Regions from separate parts of the Pseudovibrio sp. POLY-S9 genome, predicted to be linked through region 1. Evidence: predicted binding sites of a transcription regulator. Region 1 holds the regulator's gene; the other holds the start of a gene.

Region 1 (8,940 bases):
ACGTCAAAGATGCCTGGGGATGTGCCACGACCAGTGAGTGCAGCGCGCAATGGCTGAGCAACTTTGCCGAGTTTCAGCTCTCCTGCTTCCGCAACTGCCTTAACGGCAGCCTCGGTGCTTTCCACGGTCCACTCGTCCAGTGCTTCCAGAGCAACCAGAACCTTGCCAAGAACAGCACGTGCCTCGTCAGAGAGGATCTTTTCAGCCTTTGCATCTAGATCCAGCGGACGCTGAACCCAGAGGTAACGTGCAGATTCCTGCAGTTCGACAAGGGTCTTTGCGCGCTCTTTCAGGCCAGGCAGAGCTTCAACCAGTTTGTCCTGGTTTCCGTCGCCCGCAATCCACGCCATGACGTCTGCGCCGCCTTCCACGTCCATCAGATAGGTGAGGAAGTGGCCGAGCAGCTCCTCATCGTTTTCTGAGCGCATGTAGTGAGCGTTCAGGTTTTCCAGCTTCTTGAAGTCGAAACGGGACGGGGATTTGCCTACAGCGTCCAGACCGAACCACTCGATCATCTGATCGGTAGAGAAGATCTCGTCATCGCCGTGGGACCAGCCGAGGCGTGCCAGATAGTTGCGCATGGCGGATGGCAGGTAGCCCATAGCCCGGTACGCTTCTGCACCAACTGCGCCGTGGCGCTTGGAGAGCTTTGCGCCGTCTGGTCCATAGATCAGCGGAATGTGCGCCATGATCGGGACATCCCAGTTCAGGGCCTTGTAGATCAGGGACTGGCGTGCTGCGTTGGTCAGGTGGTCATCGCCACGTACGATGTGGGTGACGCCCATGTCATGATCGTCTACCACAACGGCCAGCATGTAGGTTGGGTTGCCATCAGAACGCACGAGGATCAGGTCGTCCAGATCCTTGTTGGCGAACTTGACGGTGCCCTGAACCTGATCTTCCACGATGGTGTCACCTTCGAGCGGCGCTTTCAGGCGAATAGCAGGGGCGATGCCTTCTGGTGCTTCAGATGGGTCACGATCACGCCAGGTGCCGTCATAACGCGGCGGGCGACCTTCTGCGCGGGCCTTCTCGCGCATCTCGTTCACTTCTTCCGGAGAGCAGTAGCAGTAGTACGCAGTGCCGTCCTTGACCATCTGCTCAGCAACTTCGCGGTGGCGGTCAACGCGGCCATACTGGGAGATCGGCTCGCCGTCCCAGTCCATGCCCAGCCAGGACAGACCGTCCAGCAGCGCATCTACGGCTTCCTCGGTGGAGCGGGAGCGATCGGTGTCTTCAATGCGCAGCAGCATTTTACCGCCGCTGTGTTTTGCCAGAAGCCAGTTGAACAGGGCTGTACGGGCGCCGCCAATATGCAGGTAGCCAGTAGGAGAAGGCGCAAAGCGCGTCACAACAGGTTTAGTCATAGGTGTTCCGGAAAAGTTTCAAGTTACTTCGAATAGTTTGGGGTAATTACGGCGGGGCGCCGTACCTCTGCGGGCTGTGTACCATAGCATTGAAAAGTTCCCAAGTGGCAGAAAGGGACTTAAGGGTGCGCGAGGGGCAATCATCCTCAGACAAGACGCAATCTGGTGGCTGTGCTCCCAGAATAGGCGAGCTTTGCCTTGAGGAGGATAAGTTTTCTTTTGCGCCGTTTGAGACCGATACGGCGCTTGCTGGGCGAACCACACAGCAACGCACAAAAACGCAAGTCAACGCAAAAAACGCACATAGCAACGCAAGTACGCGTTTTGCTGAAGAAAAACAGCGCCTTGGGCTTCGTGATGTGCTTCAAAGGGCACGTAAGTTGCTGGGTTTCGTGCTGAGGCCGGATTGGTCAGCTGTCATGACTTATGCCCGCTCTGCTCTGGTGCAGGATTGGAACAAGGGGCATGGCATCCTTTGGTATGCGCTTTGCCATTTGGCTGGTGTGCTGGTTTATTTCTCACTCCCCGCGGAGCCTTACAGCGTTTTAAGCGGAACTCCTTTTATCTTATTGGGAATATTTGCTTTTCGTCGTTGGAGGGGTGGTCGATTGACGGTTGGTCTGACTGCGCTTTTGTTCTTTATAGCCGGGTTCTTCCTTGCTGATTTGCGCGTGGAGTATGCGCGCGGTGACCCGCTGGAGCGCCCGGTTACACGCAAAATAGAGGGTGTGGTTGCTGGAGTGAAGCATTCTGGCAAAGGGGCTTACTCCGTCATTTTTGCAGATGTAAACGCACTTTCGCAGAAGGGCGTAACTCCTCTTTCTTATCGCATCCGGATCAGCATCAAGGGGATGAAAGAGGCACCCGTGATGGGGGACAGGATGCAGCTGAAGGCTCGGTTGTTGCCGCCGGGAGGTGCGGTGCGCCCCGGTGGGTATGACTTTGCCCGGACTGCGTTTTTCAGTGGGATTGGTGCGGTTGGCTATGCGCTTTCCAAGCCGGTTGTTGTAGCGCACGTAGAGGGCACAAGTTTTCTGCAAGGGATAGAGCGTGTGCGTAGTGGGATAGCACAGCGGATCCGGCGGGTGTTGGATAACAGCGCGGAAAGTGCGTTTGCTGTTGCGCTTCTGGTGGGCAAGCGAGACTACCTTGCCACCGCTGACAAGGATGCGTTACGCAACGCCGGACTTGCTCATGTCCTCGCTATCTCCGGTATGCATATGGGTCTTGTCACTTCTCTGGTCTTCCTTGGTGCCCGCCTGATCTTGTCTCTCAGCCAGTCGCTTGCGCTGAAAGGACATATTCACGTTTACGCTAGCGTGGCAGCGCTGATTGCGGCGATTGTTTATCTTGGTTTGTCAGGTGCTTCTGTCGCAACGCAGCGGGCTTTTTTGATGGCGGCGATGATTTTATGCGCGGGTCTGCTTGGTCGGCGGGCCTTCAGTTTGCGTGGTCTGGCGCTGGCTTGCCTTGCGCTTTTGAGCCTGAGGCCGGAGGAGGTTCTGGCTCCCGGGTTTCAGATGTCCTTCATTGCAGTGCTCGCCTTGCTCTCAGCCTATATGCTTGGGAAGGATTGGTTGCTCGGTGATCGAGATAGTTCGCGCAGACGGAATGTCTCATGGTTTCAGAAGGTTAGTCGTGTAAGTTTAAAGTGGATTCTAGCTTGTGCGTTGACCTCGTTGATTGCAGGTGCTGCCACGGGGCCAGTTGCGGCGATGCATTTTGAGCAGGTTGCGCCTTATGGAGTTCTGGGGAATATCCTTGCGATGCCATTGGTGACTTTTGTGGTTATGCCCCTTGGGTTATTGAGCCTGCTGGCGATCCCGTTTGGTGCGGATGCGTTCTTTCTGCAAGGGATGGAGGCTGGGTTGGCGCTGGTGCTGAAAGCTGCCTACTGGGTGAGCTCACTCAGTGAGGGGCTGACCAGTCTCGGGGTTGCCAGTGCTCCAGGGTATCTGCTCGTGATCCTAGCGATTGTCGTGCTGTGTGTGATGCCGCTGCGCCTGAAATGGCTTTCACTTCCGGCATTTACGGTGAGTGTCCTGATGTTTGCCGGTGGCAAGGCGCCTGATCTGATGATTGCGGATGCGGGCAAGCACATTGCTTATTATGGGCAGGATGGTGCGTTTCGACTGACGTCCTCGCGTATGTCGTTTGCTGCTGACAGCCTGTTGCGCGCTGGTGGGGGTTCAGCGGGTTCGTTCAAGCAGCACAAGGTGAGGGCTTCAGATCGGTCCTGTGATGAGCGCGGCTGTGTGATTGAGATATTCCCTCAGCAGCCTGCGGAGGGAGAGAGGGTAAGTTCAGAACCTATCCTGCTGGCGCAGTCCAAAGCAGTTGATGTTTTGGAGGCTGACTGCCATCTTGCCACCATCGTCATCACACAGGTTCAGGCGCCTCCGGCTTGCCGGGCTGAGCTGGTTATCGACCAGAAGATTTTCGGAGAACGAGGTTCAGCTTACATCTGGCTCTCAGCTGGCGCTAAGGGCGGGGAAAGAATAAAAAAAGTGCGCTGGGCATATGATGCTCAGCGCAGACCTTGGAATCCAAAATTGCCTCAGGCAACCAATGATTTAATAGCGGCGGAAGAGCGCAATCATCTTGCCTTGAACGTGGACGCGGCCCGGGCCGAAGATGCGAGTTTCGTAGGCGGGGTTGGCCGCTTCCAACGCGACTGAGGCGCCTTTTTTGCGCAGGCGCTTCAAGGTTGCTTCTTCTTCATCAATCAGCGCCACAACGATTTCGCCGTTATCAGCCGTGTCACCACGTTTGATCAACACGGTATCCCCATCGAAGATACCGGCATCGATCATGGAATCGCCTTTGACTTCCAATGCATAATGCTCGCCGCGCCCCATCAGATCAGCAGGCATTGCGATGGTATGGCTTTGTGTCTGGATTGCTTCGATTGGGACGCCTGCAGCAATGCGGCCCATGACCGGGATTTCCAGCGTTGGCACTTCGTCTGGTGATGTGGTGCGTGGAGGTGGCGGCGTTGCTACTTTCTTGCTCAGGGAGCCCTCAATCACCTCAGGTGCAAAGCCTTTTTCCTTGGCGGCAGGCTTCAGGCCCGGAGAAATGGAGTCTGGCAGTTTGAGGATTTCAAGTGCACGAGCTCTGTTCGGCAAGCGGCGAATGAAGCCGCGCTCTTCCAGAGCTGTGATCAGCCGGTGAATGCCGGATTTGGAACGGAGGTCCAGCGCGTCCTTCATCTCATCGAAGGAGGGCGGAACACCGGCTTCCTTCAAGCGTTGATGGATGAACATCAAAAGCTCGTGTTGCTTCTGTGTAAGCATCTTTTATCCCCGTTCGCTCCTAAGGCGCTGATTGAAAGTGAGCGGCCATTCCTGACCAATCGCAGTTTTGTAATTCCAAGAAGCTGAAAGACTTCAACTTCTGCGATTGGAAGGACAAAACACGAACGTACTCTACCTGTTCTCATTGTGTTCTGCAATGGGTTTGTTGAGGTTAAGCCCTGCTAGAACTGGGGGATTTGGTTTCTGGTGGGTGAGTGGGCAGGGGTTGCCCACTTCTGATGTCTGGATTTAGCGTAGCTTGAGCAGGTCCACTTTTTCACCTGCCTTTGCAGCTGGTGCGTGTGGTGGACGAATGATCAGGGCATCTGCTTTTGTCAGCAAAGCAAGCATGGAAGAGTCCTGTTTGCCAAACGGTGTTGCTGTCAGATCTCCGTGTTCGTCTGTGCCCAGACTGGTGCGCAGGTAGTCTTGGCGCATATCATTTGCAGGCAAATCATCTGCCAGAGTTGCTTTGGTAACGCCTTGATTTGTCACAGAGACCGTGCGGCCTAGCATCTTATCCAGAAGCGGGCCAAGGAAGAGGAGTGCGCATACAAGGCTGGAGACTGGATTGCCAGGAAGGCCGAGGACTTTCATGGGGCCAAGGGCTCCGGCCATGAGGGGCTTGCCCGGGCGCATGGCGATGCGCCAGAAGCCTAGCTCCATGCCTTCAGCGCCCAGTACGTCCTGAATGAGATCGTGGTCGCCCACAGAGGCACCGCCGAGTGTCACCAGTACATCGGCTTTTGCTTCAATAGCCTGTTTCACGCGTGCCGTGATTTCCTCAGGCTGGTCTGGTGCAATGCCCAGCATCATTGGCGTTCCGCCACAGTTTCTGACGAATTCTGCGATGCCGACCTGATTGGACGCTATGATTTGATTCGGACCTGGTATCTGACCTGGCTCGACGAGTTCATCACCATTTGCGAGGATCGCAACGACTGGCTTTTTGCGCGCTGGCAAGGTTGCGTGGTTCATAGCGCCTGCAAGAGACAATTCACGGAAGCCGAGTGGAGCTCCTGCCTTCAGGAGGGTCTGGCCTTCTTTGAAGTCGAGGCCTGCTGGGCGGATGAACTTACCAACAGAAACGGCTTCCTCGCAAAACAGGTTATCCCCGTCACGGCGGGCGTTTTCCTGCATCAAAATCGCGTCAACGCCTGCTGGAACAGGTGCACCTGTAAAGATGCGCAGAGCTTCTCCGGCTTGCAACGTGCCATCGAAGTTATGCCCGGCAGCGACTTCTCCAATGACCTTCAAAGCAGTCTCTGGATCGACCGTATCAGCAGCTTTGACGGCATATCCATCCATTGCTGAGGCGGAAAATGGAGGCTGCGTTCGTGTTGCAGCAACATCTTCTGCCAGAATGCGTTCTCCGGCTTCAAGTAGTGGAAGCTGCTCGGTACCGATCGGATTCACATCTTTCAGGAGGCGGTCCAGCGCTTCTTCAATACTGATCAAGTTCATTGGGAGTTATCCTCCTCAGCCAGATAGTGACCGGACTTGCCGCCCTTCTTCTCCAGCAACCGGATTTCACCGATCTCCATAGAGCGATCAACGGCTTTTGCCATATCGTAAATTGTCAGGCAGGCAACGGAGGCAGCTGTAAGTGCTTCCATCTCGATACCGGTCTGGCCGGACACTTTTGCAAAGACTTCGATCTCAATTCCTGGCAGTTCAGGGTTGGGTGTGAAGTCCACCTGAACCTTGGAAAGCGCCAGAGGATGACAGAGAGGGATCAGCTCGTGAGTTCTCTTGGCCGCCATGATGCCAGCAATGCGCGCCGTTGCGAGCACGTCGCCTTTCTTGGCGTTGCCTGAAAGGATCATGTCCAGAGTTTCAGGCTGCATTTTTACCTGACCGCCTGCTCGGGCAATGCGTGAGGTAACCTCTTTCTCCGAAATGTCGACCATATGAGCCGCACCGCTGTCATCTAAGTGAGTGAGTTTTGGAGAAAGTTCTGACATTTTCTTGCCTCTGGACACAGTTTGTTCAGGTGTCTGCTTTTGCCAAGCAGTTGATTTTTAGCGTTTAAGCAAAGCTTTGGTTGCGGTTTCCACATCTTCCTGACGCATCAGGCTTTCGCCGATGAGGAAGGTGGAGATGCCGGAGTTTTCCATTCGGGAGAGGTCTTCCGGAGTGAACAGGCCGCTCTCGCCAACGATGATTCGATCTTGCGGGATCAGTGGTGCGAGCCGCTCGCTGGTTTCCAGAGATGTCTCGAAGGTTTTTAGATTGCGATTGTTGATGCCAACAAGCGGAGAGGAGAGCTTCAGTGCGCGTTCCAACTCAGCTTCGTCATGAACTTCGATAAGCGCATCCATGCCCAGTTCAAATGCGGCGTCTTCCAACTCTTTGGCCAGTTGGTCGTCAACAGCTGCCATAATGATCAGAATACAGTCAGCGCCCCATGCACGTGCTTCATGAACCTGATAGGTGTCATAAAGGAAATCTTTACGCAGAACTGGCAGAGATACTTCAGTGCGCGCTGCGACGAGATACTCTGGTTTGCCCTGAAAGGATGGTGTGTCTGTCAATACGGACAAGCATGCTGCACCACCGTTTTCATAGGCTTTCGCGAGTGCGGGCGGGTTGAAGTCAGCGCGGATCAGCCCCTTGGATGGACTGGCTTTTTTAACCTCCGCGATCAGGGCGTACTCACCATTCGCATGTCTGGCTTTCAAAGCATCTGCAAAGCCGCGTGTTGGTGTTGCTGCTTTAATCGCCTCATTCAGATCAGCCAATGAAGTTTGCGCTTTGGCAGCAGCAATTTCTTCACGTTTGTAAGCTTCGATTTTCTTAAGGATATCTGACATGGGATCCGTGGTCTTAGAGTTTCATATTGGCAGCTGTTGCAGCGTCGGAGGCTTCAACAAGTTTGTCCAGTCGGGAAAGGGCTGCACCTTGGTCAATCGCATGCGCAGCCATCTGGACACCCTCAGCGAGGGTGGAGACCTTATCTGCGACGATAAGGGAGGCCGCTGAATTGAGCAGGACGATATCCCTGTAAGCGTTTTTTGCTCCTTGCAGCACTTCGCGCAGTGCCTGAGCATTTTCTTTTGGATCGCCGCCTTTCAGATCTTCTGTTTTTGCAAGCGGCAGGCCCGCATCTTCAGGAGACACTGTGAAGGTGTTGATGTTTCCGTTCTTCAGTTCGGCGACAAAGGTGGTTCCGGTGGTGGTGATTTCGTCCATTCCATCGGAGCCGTTGACGATCCAGGCTTTTTCGGTGCCCATTTCCTGAAGGGTGTTAGCGAGTGGTTCAACCCATTGCTGTGCGAATACGCCTGTCATCTGGCGCTTTGCGCCTGCCGGGTTGGCGAGCGGGCCTAGCAGGTTGAAGATCGTTCTGGTGCCCAGCTCAATGCGGGCCGGGCCGACATGGCGCATGGCCTTGTGGTGGTTTGGCGCAAACATGAAGCCGATACCGGCCTCATGAATGCAATGGCTGATGCCGTTCGCATCCAGATCCAGATTGATGCCAAGCTCGGCAAGTGCTTCTGCTGAGCCGGATTTGGAGGACAGGGACCGATTGCCATGTTTTGCAACGGTTACGCCACAGCCTGCCACAACAATGGCTGTACATGTTGAGATGTTATAGGAGCCGGATGCGTCGCCACCTGTGCCAACAATGTCGATGGCGTGATCTGGTGCTTTCACCGGGATCATCTTGGCGCGCATGGTTTCTACAGCTGCGGAAATTTCGTCGATGGTTTCGCCGCGCAAGCGCAAGGCCATGAGGAAGCCACCGATCTGTGCGGGAGTTGCAGCGCCTGACATGATGATCTCGAAGGCCTCGCGGGCCTGAGATCGGTCCAACGTGTTTCCGTCAGCGACAATTCCAATGAGATTTTTCAAATTGCTCACGGCGAAAACCCCCTCAATCTCTCAGGTAATTCCTTAGCATACACAAGGGCTAACTATTAGATAGCTTTCGGAGGGCTGTCTAGGAGATAAACAAAAGCCCGCCACACTTATAAGTGTGGCGGGCTTGTTTTCGACAAGGATTTGTCTACTGGCGATCCAGTCCGGTCAGCTGGTTGAAGACTGTCTGATTTACTCGGACACCTTCTGTTTGCTCCAGCTGAGAGATGAACTGGTTGAGCAAGGAGCTTTCCAGCGCGCCTGTCAGCTGAGTGTCAATGCGCTGCACGTTTTCAGATTCTGTCATGAAGGCTGGAGACGTCGTGTCGGTGAGGACAAGAAGAATGCGGTCTTCGTTGTTGCCAGGAACTTGAGAGGCGGTGCCTTTTGGTCCGGAAAATGCTGCAGTCACAGCT
Region 2 (4,260 bases), on a different contig from region 1:
TCTTCACCATCAGACGGTCTCTCGTCACCTTGGCAACGATAGAAGCAGCTGAGATGGCGAGGCAGCGGCCATCACCCTTGATCAGCGCTTGCCCTTCCTGCGGCAGGTGATGGGGCACATCCTTGCCATCAATGAAGAACCGTTTCACCGGAACGCTGAGCGAGCGGGCGCAGGTGCGCATGCCCTGCAAGGTTGCTTCGCGAATGTTGATCCGGTCAACGGTCTGCGCACTTTGCACGCACACACTCACATCAGCCATCTCAAGGATCTGCTCAAAGAGCTCCTCGCGCTTGGCCTCGGTCAACTTCTTGGAATCGTTCAGTCCCTCTGGCAGGTTGTCGTAATCGAGGCTGGCTGCTGCAACCACCACAGGGCCAGCCCATGGCCCGCGCCCGGCTTCATCAATACCGGCAAACCGCCCTTGCAGGTCTTGCTCAACAGAGCGCTCAAAGCGCAGGTCAGGAGCATCAGGAAAGGCGATATCAAAGAGGGAGTTTGCAAAATACGACATGCCCCTCATTGCCATGCAGCCCGGCAGCTTTCAAGCATCAAAACACGCCTCGTCTACAACAATGAAAGCTGCACACCGCCGCAAGTTGGTTTGATGAAATGGTCACAGGACAACTTCATTGAGCGCGAGGATAAACCCTTGCTCTTACACGCCAGCTGAAAGCGCTTTGCCAGCTGGTCAGCGTAAGGACCTTTACCCTTGAAGCGCTGCGTCCACTGAGCGTCATAGTCCTTTCCATCACGCATGGAACGCAAAAGGCTCAGCACACGCCGGTAACTGCCCGGAGCTTCCCGCAAAAGCCATTCCTTGAAGAGTTCAGAAACCTCTCGAGGAAGGCGCAGCAAAATGTAACTGGCCTCTGTCGCACCATGCTCCTTACAAACCTCAAGAATGCTCTCAAGTTCATGATCCGTCAGTCCAGGAATGATCGGAGCTGCCAGCACAGCGGTTGGAATACCCGCATCAGACAGTGCCTTGATCGCTTGCAAACGGCGAGGCGGCGTTGACGCGCGCGGTTCAAGGCTCCGCGCGATCTTCCGGTCCAGTGTGGTCACAGAAATTGCCACCTTTGCCAGATTACGCTCTGCCATTTCGCTGAGAATATCGATGTCCCGCATGACCAGCGCTGACTTGGTGACAATGGTCACCGGATGGCCCGTCTTGTTCAAAACCTCCAGAACATCGCGCATGATTTTGTGCGTGCGTTCAATCGGCTGATAGGGATCAGTGTTGGTGCCAATCGCAATGGGTTTGGGTTGATAAGAGGATGCACCCAGCTCCCGCTCCAGCACCTGTGCTGCATTGGGCTTGGCAAACAAGCGGCTTTCAAAATCCAGCCCTGGCGACAAGCCCATATACGCATGGGTTGGCCGCGCAAAGCAGTAGATGCAGCCATGCTCACAGCCCCGATACGGATTGATCGAGCGATCAAAAGGCAGGTCAGGAGAGCTGTTCTTGGTGATCACATGCCGCGCAGTCTCAATCTGCACTTCTGTCTTGATCGGCGGAAGTTCATCAATTGTTCCCCAGCCATCATCCATCAGTTCCCGGCTTTCCGCCTCAAACCGGCCAGCTTTGTTGGAATGTGCCGCACGGCCCCGACCTGTCATGTTGACCGGGAGCGAAGATCCCAAAGGATCAGCGGCCACAGTTTCGGCCCTGTGATTTTGTGCAGTTGACATGGGGCATGCACTTTCATCTTCTTATGAGAACATAAGTGGAACATTGCTCAAAATATCTGGATTTGCAAGCCTTTACTTTCCAAAGATAAGGCAAATCACTGTAAGCTGTTGGAATGATTAGCGCACTTATTCCCACCTATAACAGCGAGCACCGGCTGGTGCTCACCCTGTCCGCTCTGGTTCCGGCTTCCGCAGAAGGCATCCTGAAAGAAGTCATTATCACCGACGAAGGCTCATCTGATGGGACCGAGATTGTCGCGGATGCCAGCGGTGCGGATTTCGTCAGCACCACCTCAAAATCTGGTTTCGCTCTGGCCGAAGGGCTCAAACGGTGCACCCGTTCCAACTGGGTTTTGCTCATTCAGCCCGGCGCTATTCTGCAAGCGGGCTGGCAGGCAGAAGCCGTATCCTTCATAGAGCGCGCGGAGCGGGTCGGAACTGAGCAGAATCTGGTCGGTGTGTTTCCCAGCCGCACAGAAGAATTCGGCACTGTGGCACAGCTCAAGCAGAAACTTATCACCCTCACGCATCGCTTGCTAAAAGCATCATGCCACCAGCTCCCCATGCTGATCTACAAAGACCACCTGCAACAAGCGCTGGCGAACGCGTCAGGAATGAACCGGCAAGATCAGCTCCAGAAGGTTTTGAGGGCTAGCCGGGTCCATTGGTTGAACGGTACAGTGATCTTTCAAAATACGGCGAGATAACGCGGTACCAGCTTGGAGGGCTCATGGATTGGAATCGACACCTGAACCAATACTGCGAGCGCACCTCCGATGCATTCTGGTCTGAGCCACTCAATGCAGCGAGCAACGCTGCTTTTATCATTGCCGCGCTGATTGCCCTTCAATTCTGGTTGAACGCACGCAGTAACGCAAAAAAAACGCATTCAACGCAAACCAACGCACAAGATAACGCAGCTTTGGTTCTCATTGCTCTGCTGACCATAATTGGGATTGGCTCATTCCTGTTCCACACCTTCGCAACCCTCTGGTCAATGCTGGCTGATGTCATCCCGATTGCGATCTTCATGCTGGTTTACTTCTACCTTGCCACGCGTCGATACATGGATGCCAACCTCTTGATATCACTGGGCGCAACGCTGCTCTTCTTTGGGGCAATGGCATTTGGCCCAAGGCTGTTTGAGGGGATACTCGGATCCACTGCTGGCTACTTCCCGGCACTCCTCGCAATCCTGCTTTTTGCAGGCCTGACCCGCAGCAAAAAAAGGCAAACATCCAACGCTCTGTTAGCCGCAGGCGTAGTCTTCGCACTTTCGATGAGTTTCCGGATTTTGGACGAGCCAATTTGCTCGATTTTGCCAGTTGGAACACATTCCTTGTGGCATATTTTGAATGCAATTGTTTTGCTTATTCTAATTCGCGCATTTATACGCTTTAAGACGTATTGAGATACTGCAAAATCCTAGGCGATGGTCTAGTTTTTGCAAAACTGCGACATCTGAACCGGAAGTCATAGTGATTCCCGGTGGCGAGCCGCTCATTCACTCGGTCAGGCAAGAATAGACGATGACGGACAAAAAACGCCCTACCTCCGGCGAACTCGATGAACAAGCGCTCTTTTACCATGAGTATCCGCGCGCGGGTAAATTGGAAATTCAGGCAACTAAGCCATTGGGAAACCAGCGAGATTTGGCGCTTGCCTATTCTCCGGGTGTGGCTGCTCCGTGTTTGGCAATCCATAAGGATGAGTCAAAAGCGGCTGACTATACCGCACGTCAAAACCTTGTTGGTGTCATCTCCAATGGTACCGCAGTTCTGGGTTTAGGCGCGATTGGTCCTTTGGCATCCAAGCCGGTGATGGAAGGTAAGGCTGTCCTCTTCAAGAAGTTCGCTGGCATTGATGTATTCGACATCGAAGTCGACGAGACCAACGTTGATAAGTTCGTTGATGCAGTTGGCGTTTTGGAGCCAACTTTCGGCGGTATCAACCTGGAAGACATCAAAGCGCCAGAGTGTTTCCAGATCGAGAAACGCCTGCGCGAAAGAATGAATATCCCGGTTTTCCATGATGATCAGCACGGTACCGCGATCATCGTGTCAGCTGCGGTGCGCAATGGCATGGAGCTCTCCGGCAAAAAGCTGGATGAGATTAAAGTCGTTGCTTCCGGCGCGGGCGCTGCAGCGCTGGCCTGTCTTAACTTGCTGGTGTCCTCCGGTGTAAAGCGCGAGAACATCTGGGTCTCTGACATCGAGGGTGTTGTCTACGAAGGCCGCGAAGCCCTTATGGATGAATGGAAATCCGTATTTGCGCAGAAAACCGACAAGCGCACGCTGGATGATATCATCGAAGGCGCTGACGTCTTCATCGGCTTGTCAGCAGCTGGTGTGCTGAAGCCGGAGATGGTCGCCAAGATGGCAAAATGCCCCTTGGTGATGGGCCTTGCCAACCCGAACCCGGAAATTATGCCGGAAGATGCACTGGCTGTTCGTGACGATGTGGTCATGTGTACAGGTCGTTCGGATTACCCGAACCAGGTGAATAACGTCCTCTGCTTCCCATACATCTTCCGCGGTGCTCTGGATGTTGGCGCAACGGCCATCAACG

The links. Region 1 encodes LexA, which represses DNA repair genes until DNA is damaged. Its sites were predicted from a motif close to TGTTCNNNNTGTGTTCNG; they were not measured.
Region 2: a site for LexA is predicted at 1,718-1,735, ahead of PPL9_RS22660 (PA0069 family radical SAM protein). Genes of this name have one in related genera too.

Annotation. Positions count from the first base shown of each region.
Region 1 covers NZ_LCWX01000239.1:7,731-16,670, reverse strand. Annotated here, with positions in the region: gene gltX (glutamate--tRNA ligase) at 1-1,367, opposite strand, end outside; gene PPL9_RS26420 (ComEC/Rec2 family competence protein) at 1,493-4,045, shown strand; gene lexA (transcriptional repressor LexA) at 3,941-4,663, opposite strand; gene glp (gephyrin-like molybdotransferase Glp) at 4,913-6,127, opposite strand; gene moaC (cyclic pyranopterin monophosphate synthase MoaC) at 6,124-6,627, opposite strand; gene trpC (indole-3-glycerol phosphate synthase TrpC) at 6,685-7,476, opposite strand; gene trpD (anthranilate phosphoribosyltransferase) at 7,490-8,527, opposite strand; gene PPL9_RS26390 (SurA N-terminal domain-containing protein) at 8,673-8,940, opposite strand, start outside.
Region 2 covers NZ_LCWX01000228.1:238-4,497, forward strand. Annotated here, with positions in the region: gene PPL9_RS22655 (ribonuclease HII) at 1-511, opposite strand, end outside; gene PPL9_RS22660 (PA0069 family radical SAM protein) at 565-1,620, opposite strand; gene PPL9_RS22665 (glycosyltransferase) at 1,806-2,399, shown strand; gene PPL9_RS22670 (ceramidase domain-containing protein) at 2,423-3,103, shown strand; gene PPL9_RS22675 (NADP-dependent malic enzyme) at 3,222-4,260, shown strand, end outside.